DNA from 3 places in the Streptomyces sp. NPDC048415 genome. Region 1 is predicted to be linked to each of the others. Evidence: riboswitches for the same ligand, from Rfam matches in the RefSeq annotation. Region 1 holds a riboswitch; each other region holds the start of a gene.
What was found. A riboswitch is a leader RNA that binds a small molecule or an ion and turns the genes downstream of it on or off. The one in region 1 is predicted to bind thiamine pyrophosphate.
Positions count from the first base shown of each region.

Region 2: linked by a shared signal. The riboswitch ahead of thiO (glycine oxidase ThiO) and the one ahead of thiC (phosphomethylpyrimidine synthase ThiC) in region 1 are both predicted to bind thiamine pyrophosphate.
Region 3: linked by a shared signal. The riboswitch ahead of AB0D27_RS27040 (cytosine permease) and the one ahead of thiC (phosphomethylpyrimidine synthase ThiC) in region 1 are both predicted to bind thiamine pyrophosphate.

Region 1 is NZ_JBEZKJ010000013.1:114,352-117,549, forward strand. Features, by position in the region: gene AB0D27_RS12435 (VWA domain-containing protein) at 1-100, opposite strand, end outside; gene thiC (phosphomethylpyrimidine synthase ThiC) at 199-2,001, opposite strand; TPP riboswitch at 1,994-2,150, opposite strand; gene AB0D27_RS12445 (YibE/F family protein) at 2,222-3,198, shown strand, end outside.
Region 2 is NZ_JBEZKJ010000025.1:76,741-79,938, forward strand. Features, by position in the region: gene AB0D27_RS18920 (FAD-dependent oxidoreductase) at 1-672, opposite strand, end outside; gene AB0D27_RS18925 (hypothetical protein) at 787-1,146, opposite strand; TPP riboswitch at 1,199-1,312, shown strand; gene thiO (glycine oxidase ThiO) at 1,310-2,470, shown strand; gene thiS (sulfur carrier protein ThiS) at 2,467-2,667, shown strand; gene AB0D27_RS18940 (thiazole synthase) at 2,671-3,198, shown strand, end outside.
Region 3 is NZ_JBEZKJ010000047.1:25,916-29,113, reverse strand. Features, by position in the region: gene AB0D27_RS27055 (alpha/beta hydrolase) at 25-858, opposite strand; gene AB0D27_RS27050 (alpha/beta hydrolase) at 911-1,156, opposite strand; gene AB0D27_RS27045 (alpha/beta hydrolase) at 1,078-1,641, opposite strand; TPP riboswitch at 1,807-1,901, shown strand; gene AB0D27_RS27040 (cytosine permease) at 1,892-3,198, shown strand, end outside.

The DNA of each region.
Region 1 (3,198 bases):
CGTCCGGAGCGGCGGCGCCCCCGGCCCAGCCGAGCACGATCTGTACGGACTCAGCGGCGACAGGAAGGTTGGCGCCCTTGCTCATGGATGTCGCTGTCATACGCCCAGTCTGCCGAGTGAACCGGGCCCCGGAGCCGCCCGAGACGCACCTGTGCGCATCGGACGACTCCGGGCATCACACACCGCGTGTGGTGCGCCTCAGTCCGCCAACGGCAGATAGACCCGGTTGCCCGCGGCCGCGAACTCCTTGGACTTCTGAGCCATGCCCTCCTCGATCTCCACCTGTGAACCACCGTGCTCCCGCCGGATGTCCTGCGAGATCTTCATCGAGCAGAACTTGGGTCCGCACATGGAGCAGAAGTGCGCCGTCTTGGCGGGCTCGGCCGGCAGCGTCTCGTCGTGGAACTCCCGTGCTGTGTCCGGGTCGAGGGCCAGATTGAACTGGTCCTCCCACCGGAACTCGAAGCGGGCGTCGGACAGCGCGTCATCCCATTCCTGCGCACCTGGGTGCCCCTTGGCGAGGTCGGCTGCGTGGGCGGCGATCTTGTAGGTGATGACGCCGGTCTTGACGTCGTCACGGTTGGGCAGGCCCAAGTGCTCCTTGGGCGTGACATAGCAGAGCATGGCCGTGCCCCACCAGGCGATCATCGCGGCACCGATGCCGGAGGTGATGTGGTCGTACGCCGGCGCGACGTCCGTCGTCAGCGGGCCGAGCGTATAGAACGGAGCTTCATCACAGATCTCCTGCTGAAGGTCGATGTTCTCCTTGATCTTGTGCATCGGGACATGTCCCGGGCCCTCGATCATGGTCTGTACGTTGAAACGCTTGGCGATCGTGTTGAGTTCCCCGAGCGTCCTCAACTCCGCGAATTGTGCGGCGTCGTTGGCGTCCGCGATGGAGCCGGGCCGCAGCCCGTCGCCGAGCGAGTAGGTGACGTCGTAGGCCGCGAGGATCTCGCAGAGTTCCTCGAAGTTCTCGTACAGGAACGATTCCTTGTGGTGCGCCAGGCACCACGCCGCCATGATCGAGCCGCCGCGCGAGACGATGCCGGTCTTGCGGTTCGCGGTGAGCGGCACGTACGGCAGGCGCACGCCCGCGTGGACGGTCATGTAGTCCACGCCCTGCTCGGCCTGCTCGATGACCGTGTCCTTGTAGATCTCCCAGGTCAGCTCCTCGGCGCGGCCGTCGACCTTCTCCAGTGCCTGGTAGAGCGGTACCGTGCCGATGGGAACGGGGGAGTTGCGCAGCACCCATTCGCGCGTGGTGTGGATGTTGCGGCCGGTGGACAGGTCCATGACCGTGTCGGCGCCCCAACGGGTCGCCCAGGTCATCTTCTCGACCTCCTCCTCGATGGAGGACGTCACAGCCGAGTTGCCGATGTTGGCGTTGACCTTCACCAGGAACCGCTTGCCGATGATCATCGGCTCGATCTCGGGGTGGTTGACGTTCGCGGGCAGCACCGCGCGACCCGCGGCGATCTCCTCGCGTACCACCTCGGGGTCGACATTCTCGCGGACCGCCACGAACTCCATCTCGGGCGTGATCTCGCCCCGTCGGGCGTACGCGAGCTGCGTCACCGCCTGTCCGGGGCGGCCCCGGCGCGGCTGGCGCGGCCGCCCAGGGAAGACCGCGTCGAGGTTGCGGAGGCCTCCGCGCGGTGCGGTGTGCTTGATCCCGTCGTCCTCGGGGCGGACAGGGCGGCCCGCGTATTCCTCGGTGTCGCCGCGGGCGATGATCCAGTTCTCACGCAGCGGCGCCAGCCCCCTGCGTACGTCGGTTTCGACCGTCGGATCCGTGTACGGGCCGGAGGTGTCGTACAGCGTGACGGACTGCCCGTTGGTGAGGTGCACCTGACGGACCGGCACCCGCAGATCGGGGCGCGAACCCCCGACATACGCCTTGTGCCAGCCGATGGACTTCCCGGCCTCACCGTTCTGGGACGGGGAAGGAGCCCCGTCGGTCTGACTGGAGGCAGACGTGCGTACGTCCTTGTTGGTCATGAGACCTACTCCCTACGCCGGCATTACCCGGTAACAGGTTCGGCGGTCGACGCAGCGGCTTCCGTCCGTCGATGTTTCATGTGAAACATCGCTGGGACGAAGGTCAGCGCCCTCTCAGCCCGGTGCTCCGAGCTCCCGCGTGTGCAAAGGTGCCTCCACGCTAGCGTCATATCTGGCGCGGTGAACAGAGGGCCCCTCCGGTTCTTGCGATGATCGGTCAGTGACCACATCGCAGCAGCCCCCATTCCCACCGCCCGAGCCGCCGCACGGACCCGGCTCCGGCAACGGCCGCGGACGCGGACCGGGCGGCGGCGGACATGGTCCTGGGCCCGGCAACGGGCATGGCCACGGCCCAGAGGGCGGACAGGGTCACGGAACGGGCGGCGGACACGGCCACTCACACAGCCATGGCCCCGCCGCTCCCGTCTCCAAGCATCTGCGCAAGGTCATCGCAGCGGTGCTGATCCCCTTCGCTGCGGCGGTCGTTGTGGGCCTAGCGGTGTTCTGGCCCGGGGGCGCCCCGTCCCACGAACGGACCGGCGTCGGCTTCGACCGGCAGACCCAGCAGGCGACGGTCACCAAGGTCGACAAAGTGGACTGCAAGTCCGTGAACGCCTCGGGGGAGACGCCGACCGGCGACACCTCCACCGCCGAGGGCTCCTCCGCACAACAGCAGGCCAACGGCACCTGCAAGAAGGCGACGATCCGGGTCGACACCGGCAAGGACAAGGGCCGGACGTTCACCGAGATCGTCCAGCCGGACCAGTCGAGGCAGTTGCACCAGGGCGAGAAGGTCGTGGTCGCATACGAGCCCTCCGCGCCCAAGGACCTGCAGTACTCGGTCACCGACGTGAACCGGAAGTTCCCCATGGCGCTGCTCGCCGGGATCTTCGCGGTCGTCGTCGTGGTGGTGGGCCGGATGCGTGGCGTGATGGCGCTGATCGCGCTGGCCGTCAGCTTCCTGATCCTGACGTTCTTCATCCTGCCCGCGATCCTGCAGGGCTCGAACCCGCTGGTCGTGGCGGTCATCGGGGCCAGTGCGATCATGCTGATCGCGCTCTATATGTGCCATGGCCTCTCGGCCCGTACATCGGTGGCCGTGGTCGGCACGCTGCTCTCGCTGGTGCTGATCGGTGTGCTCGGCTCGGTGTTCATCGGCTGGGCGGCGCTGACCGGCAACACGGACGACAACACGGG
Region 2 (3,198 bases), on a different contig from region 1:
GGCGGTGGCCGGACGCGCGCCGATGCCGACGACCACGGCGCCCGCGGGCACCCGGGAGCCGTCGTCCAGCACCACCGCGCCGGGCTCGACGCGCTCCACGCGCGCGTGCGTACGCAGTGTGGCCCCGCTGTCCGCGTACCAGGCCGCCATCGGCGCGGCCACCTCGGCGGGCAACGCCCCCGCGAGCGGCCGGTCGGCGGCCTCGACGACGGTCACCGCGCACCCCGCCTCGCGCGCCGCCGTGGCGAACTCGGCGCCGATCCAGCCCGCCCCGACGACCACGATGTCGTGCTGCTGGGCGAGGACGGGACGCAGCCGCTCGGCGTCGTCGAGGGTGCGCAGCAGATGGACCCCGGGCACGCCCTCCGCGCCCGGCAGCCGGATCGGTTCCGCTCCGGTCGCGACGACCAGGACGTCGTACGGCACGGGTCCGGTGGCCGTGTCCAGTTCGTGGTCGCCGGGGCGCAGGCCGAGCGCCTCGCGCCCGAGCTGCAGTTCGATGTCCAGCGCCTCGAAGTCGACGTCGAAGGCGGAGCCCTCGGCCTTGCCGAGCAGGACGGCCTTGGACAGCGGCGGCCGGTCGTACGGCTGGTGCGGCTCCGCACCGATCAGTGTCACGGTGCCGGTGAAGCCCTGTTCGCGCAGCGCGACCGCGCTCTGCACCCCGGCCATCCCCGCGCCCACGATCACGACCCGCCGTGCCGTACGCCCCTGCGACTGCGCCTGCGTCTGCTCGCTCACCTGATCACCATAGACACCTGACAATTTGTCAGTCAGCGGCCGGGCTCAGTGAGCTGTTCCACACTTCTCGCGGAGCTGCTCCACCACGCTCGTCCCACTCCCCGCCTGCGACTCCCATTCCCAGGTCTCCTCCAGACGCACGCGTCCGTCGGGCAGCTCCACCACGAGGGACGCGCAGCGCCCCGACGAGGTGCTGCCGTCGCGCTTCAGCTGCACGTACCGGAAGTCGAGGCGGTCGCCTTCACGGGTACCCACGAGGTGCCCGCGTACGACGTCGCCGCCCGTGTACTCGGCCCAGATCTCGCCGTCCTTCTCGTGGTACGAGAACCGGGTGCGGGTGCCCACCTGACCCGGCGCCTGGTCGGCGACCGGGGCGAGCACGAGGCCGTCGAGCGAACGGGCCATGGACGGAGGCTCCCTTACTGGGAAAGGTGGCGGCGGGCTAGGGTGGTCACCGTAAAGCACTCGCGGGAGCCCGGACGCACCGGGCTGAGAGGGAGGCTGGGACGGCCTCCGACCGTACGAACCTGATCCGGGTCATGCCGGCGAAGGGAGGGGCTGGACGCCCATGTCGCGTACATCAGATGTCCTTGTCATCGGGGGCGGCATCATCGGCCTTGTCACGGCCTGGCGGGCCGCGCAACGCGGGTTCGCCACCGCCGTCGTCGACCCCGAACCCGGCGGCGGAGCGGCCCAGGTGGCCGCCGGAATGCTCGCCGCCGTCACCGAACTGCACTACGGCGAGCAGACCCTGCTGGGCCTCAATCTCGCCTCCGCGCGCCGCTATCCGGACTTCGCCGCCGAGCTCACCCAGGCGAGCGGCCAGGACCTCGGCTACCGACAGTGCGGCACGCTGGCCGTCGCGCTGGACGCCGACGACCGCGCCCATCTGCGGGAACTGCACGCACTGCAACGCCGGTCGGGGCTCGACTCGGAGTGGCTGAGCGGTCGCGAGTGCCGCCGTCTTGAGCCGATGCTCGCGCCCGGCGTACGCGGAGGTCTGCGCGTCGACGGCGATCACCAGGTCGATCCGCGCCGCCTCGCGCGGGCCCTGGTCACGGCGTGTGAGCGGGCCGGTGTGGTGTTCCACCGGGCGTGGGCGGAGCGTTTGAGCGTCGTACGGGACCGGGCCGCCGGAGCGGTCACCACCGATGGCACCGAGCTCGCCGGCGGCCAGATCGTGCTGGCGGGGGGCAGCCTCAGCGGGCGTCTGGCGGGCGTCCCCGACGACGTCCTGCCGCCCGTGCGTCCCGTGAAGGGGCAGGTACTGCGCCTGACCGTGCCGAAGCGGTACGCGCCCTTCCTGAGCCGCACGGTACGTGCCGTCGTGCGCGGCAGCCAGGTCTACCTGGTGCCGCGCGAGAGCGGCGAACTCGTCGTGGGCGCCACCAGCGAGGAGCTGGGCTGGGACACGACAGTGACCGCCGGCGGCGTGTACGAACTGCTGCGCGACGCCCATGAGCTGGTGCCCGGGATCACCGAGCTGCCACTCACGGAGACGCGCGCCGGACTGCGCCCTGCCTCGCCCGACAACGCGCCGCTGCTCGGCCCGACCGAACTGGACGGGCTCCTGCTGGCCACCGGGCACTACCGCAACGGCGTACTGCTCACCCCCATCACCGGTGACGCGATGGCGCACGTCCTGACCACCGGCGAACTCCCCGACGTGGCCCGCCCCTTCACACCCGGGCGCTTCGGCGCCGCCGCCCTCACGGAGCAGCCCGCATGAACATCTTCGTCAACGGAGAGCGACAGCGCATCGACACGGGGACCGCTCTCGACACGCTCGTCGCCACCCTCACCCCCGCGCCGTCCGGGGTGGCCGCCGCGCTCAACGAAACCGTCGTCCCGCGCGCGCAGTGGTCGTCGACAGCCCTCTCCGAGGGAGACCGCATCGAAGTCCTCACCGCCGTCCAAGGAGGCTGAGCCATGGCCGACGATCCCTTCGTCCTCGCTGGTACGTCCTTCTCGTCCCGTCTGATCATGGGTACCGGCGGTGCGCCCAGCCTTGACGTCCTGGAGCGCTCACTCGTGGCGTCCGGCACGGAGCTGACGACGGTCGCGATGCGGCGCGTAAACGCTTGCGTCCACGGTTCGGTGCTGTCGGTGCTCGACAAGCTCGGCATCCGCGTCCTGCCCAACACGGCGGGCTGTTTCACCGCGGGCGAGGCCGTGCTGACCGCTCGTCTCGCGCGCGAAGCGCTCGGCAGCGACCTGGTCAAGCTGGAGGTCATCGCCGACGAGCGCACGCTGCTGCCCGATCCGATCGAGCTGCTCGACGCCGCGGAGACGCTGGTCGACGACGGGTTCACCGTGCTGCCGTACACGAACGATGATCCTGTGCTCGCGCGGAAGCTGGAGGATGTCGGCTGCGCCGCCATCATGCCGCTCGGGTCGCCGATCGGGTCCGGGCTCGGCATCCGCAATCCGCACAACTTCCAGCTGATCGTGGAGCAC
Region 3 (3,198 bases), on a different contig from region 1:
GGCTGAGTCGCTCTGCTCCGGCTTTCAGTGCGACCTGTCGGGAGCGCCGGGGTGTTCGATGGTCTCGGCGAAGGCGGCGATGTCGGTGACCACGCGTTCGGGCTGTTCCCAGTGGACGACATGGCCCACGTCCTCGTAGGTGAGGAGGCGGGCTCCGTGGATGGCGTCGAGGATGGTCTGCTGGTCGCCGCGGGGCAGGAAGTCGTCCTGGTCGCCCCAGATGACGAGGGTGGGCACCAGGATGCCCGCGAGGGTCACGGGGAGGTCGGCTTCCAGGAGTCCGCGCAAAGTCTCTTTCCAGACGTACGCGGGGAGTTTGAGGCTTTCGTCGATCATCGTCTCGATGAGTCCTCTGGCGACCGGTCGGGCCAGCATGGCGGACATGAACTCTTCGATGAACGCGCGGGGGACGGGATCGGTGAGGCCCTGGACGCTCTCCCGCAGTCCGGTCACCGTCGGCTTGTCCGTGAGGGTGCCGGGGGCGCCGATCAGTACAAGGCCCGAGATCCGGTCGGGGTGGCTGCCCGCGACGATCCTGGCGGGCACACCACCGGTGGAGGCTCCGACGAGGAGGGCGCGGTCGATGTCGACGGCGTCGAGGAAGGCGACGAGATCGGCGGCGAAGTCTTCGGGCGTGTAGCCGTCGGCGGGACGGTCGGCGTCACCGTGGCCGCGCTGGGTGGGTGCGTAGCCGTGCAGCGAGGGTGGGAGGCGCCTCAGGAGGGGCTCGAAGGACCACCACGAGTCGGCCAGACCGTGCACGAAGACGACTGGTGTGCCACCGGGGTAACCGGCTTCCGCATACGGGAGGGTGAGTCCTTCCCGCACCGGCGCGGACTTCAGGGAGATCACGGTCATGACACCCTGCCTCCTTCCGCTCGCGAGGGGCCCGCAGGCCCGGGGGTGTGCGTCAGGCCGCCCGGATGAAGCGGGTGAGCGCGGCGACGTACTGCTGGGGATGGGTGACGTGGGGGATGTGCCCCGCCCCTTCGATGGTCTGCCGCCGTGCCCGGGGCAGCGCCGTGGCCAGACGGTCGAGGATCGTCGACAGCCATGCCGGGCTCTCACTGCCGCGGCTCAGCAGCACCGGTGCGGTGCAGCGGGAGAGGGCGTCGAGGTCGAGCGTCGACCAGTCGGGGTCGGACTGTTCGTCCAGCCAGGTGGGAGCGTTGCGGACGAACGTCCGGCGTACCTCGGCGGGCTGAGGGCCGTGTCGATCGAGGCTTGCGTCGGACGCAGTTCCCTCATGGCCTCCGGGTCGTCGGCCACGATCGCGACGAGCGGGGGTTCATGGACCGTGAGGGTGCGCAACAGCTCGGGGCGGCGCGCGGCCGGCCCCAGCGTGATCGCCGCGCCGAAGGAGTTGCCGGCCACGTGCGCGGGTGCGGGCCCGAGCCGCTCGATCAGGGCCTCGAGGTCGTCCTCGTCCTGCCTCCGCGTGCCCTGGGCCGGTCCCGCCCCACTCTGCCCGTGTCCCCGGCGGTCGTAGGTGACCACCCGGAACGACGAACGGACGTCCGCGTCGATCGCGGGCTGCCATGATGTGTGGTCGTTCCACGAGCCGTGGACCAGCACCAGCGGATCTCCCTCGCCGACGACCTGGTAGGAGAGGTTCAGGTCCGCCACCCGGAGCAGCGGCATGCGGTGACTCCTCGGAACGCCTAGGGGTGACCGGGCTCGGCCAGCCGTGGTCGTTGCCTCCAGTGTCCGCCGGGGGCGCGGGCGGCGCCGCCGGAGCGCCGGGCATACGGCCTCACACGCCTCCTCAGTGCGCATGAGCCAGGCGAGCGGGTTAGGGTGTCCGTCGTACCGGACACGGGGTGCCCCATCCGAGGGCTGAGATCACACCCGTCGAACCTGAACCAGTTCGTACTGGCGGAGGGATGTCTTCATGCCTTTGGCGCATGTTTCCGGCGGGCTGCCCGCCGACAGCGGGCGGACCGTCTTCGACGGGCGGATGCCCGTCGCTCCCGGTGACCTCCGGGTCGAGGGGCACGGCATCGATCCGGTCCCCGAGAGCAACCGGTACGGCGGGGCCGGGCGCCTGTTCACGGTGTGGTTCGCCCCGAACATGACCATGACGGGCGTGTTCACCGGGACCATCGGTATCGCGCTGGGGCTGGACGTCGTCACCGCTCTCGCCGCGGTGGTCCTGGGTACGCTGCTGGGCGCGCTGCCCACCGCCTACCTGAGTACCTGGGGCAGCCTGACCGGGGCGGGCCAACTCCCGCTGGCCCGGCTCGCGTTCGGCCGGTCGGTGGTGCTTCCCGGAATTCTGCAGTGGCTGTCGTCGGTGGCGTGGGACGCGCTGATCGGGCTGTTCGGCGGGGACGCGCTGGCGCGGTTGTGCGGCTGGCCGTTCTGGGTCGGTGTGCTGGTCATGATGCTCGCCCAGGGAGCCCTCGGCGTCCTGGGTTACGAGGCCATCCACCGGCTGCAGATTGTCATGACCGTCTTCCTCGCCGTCGCCTTCACGGTGATCGCCTGGCGGATGCTCGACGGCGTCCACCCCGCCTCGGGCGGCGCCGCGACCGGCGCCGACCGCGCGGGCGCCTTCGCTCTGACCAGCACCATCGCGCTCAGTCTCGCCCTGTCCTGGGCCCCGTACGCGAGTGACTTCAGCCGCTATCTGCCGCGCACTACCTCCCGTGCCCGCATGTTCTGGTGCACTCTGCTCGGCCTGGTCGTGTCCTTCGTGGCCGTGCAGGCCCTGGGGCTGTGGGGCGCGACCGTGCTGACCGTGCAGACGGCCGCGGGAGTGGACGATTTGCTCGGCGGCGGGACACTCGGCGCGTTCGGACTGCTGGCTGTGGCGCTGGCGGCCGTGTGCAGCAACGCGATGAACGACTACAGCGGTTCGCTGGCACTGCAGACCGTCGGCGTGCGGATGCCGCGCCCGGTGGCTGCTGCCCTCGCCGCCGTGCTCGGCTTCCCGCTGGTGCTGTGGATGCACGCCGCCGACACCACCACCCGCTTCCAGAACGTGCTGCTGTTCGTCGGCTACTGGATCCCCGGGTTCGTCGCGATCGTCGTCGTCGACTGGATCGCCCGGGCACGGGCTCGAGGCGGCGCCGCGGTCGACCTGGCGGTCGAGGACACCCGGCCGCGGTCCGGATGGCCCGCGCTGCTGGCCTTCGTGGCCGCCTTCGCCGCGGCCGTGCCGTTCATGGACACCGGCCTGTACGTGGGTCCGGTGGC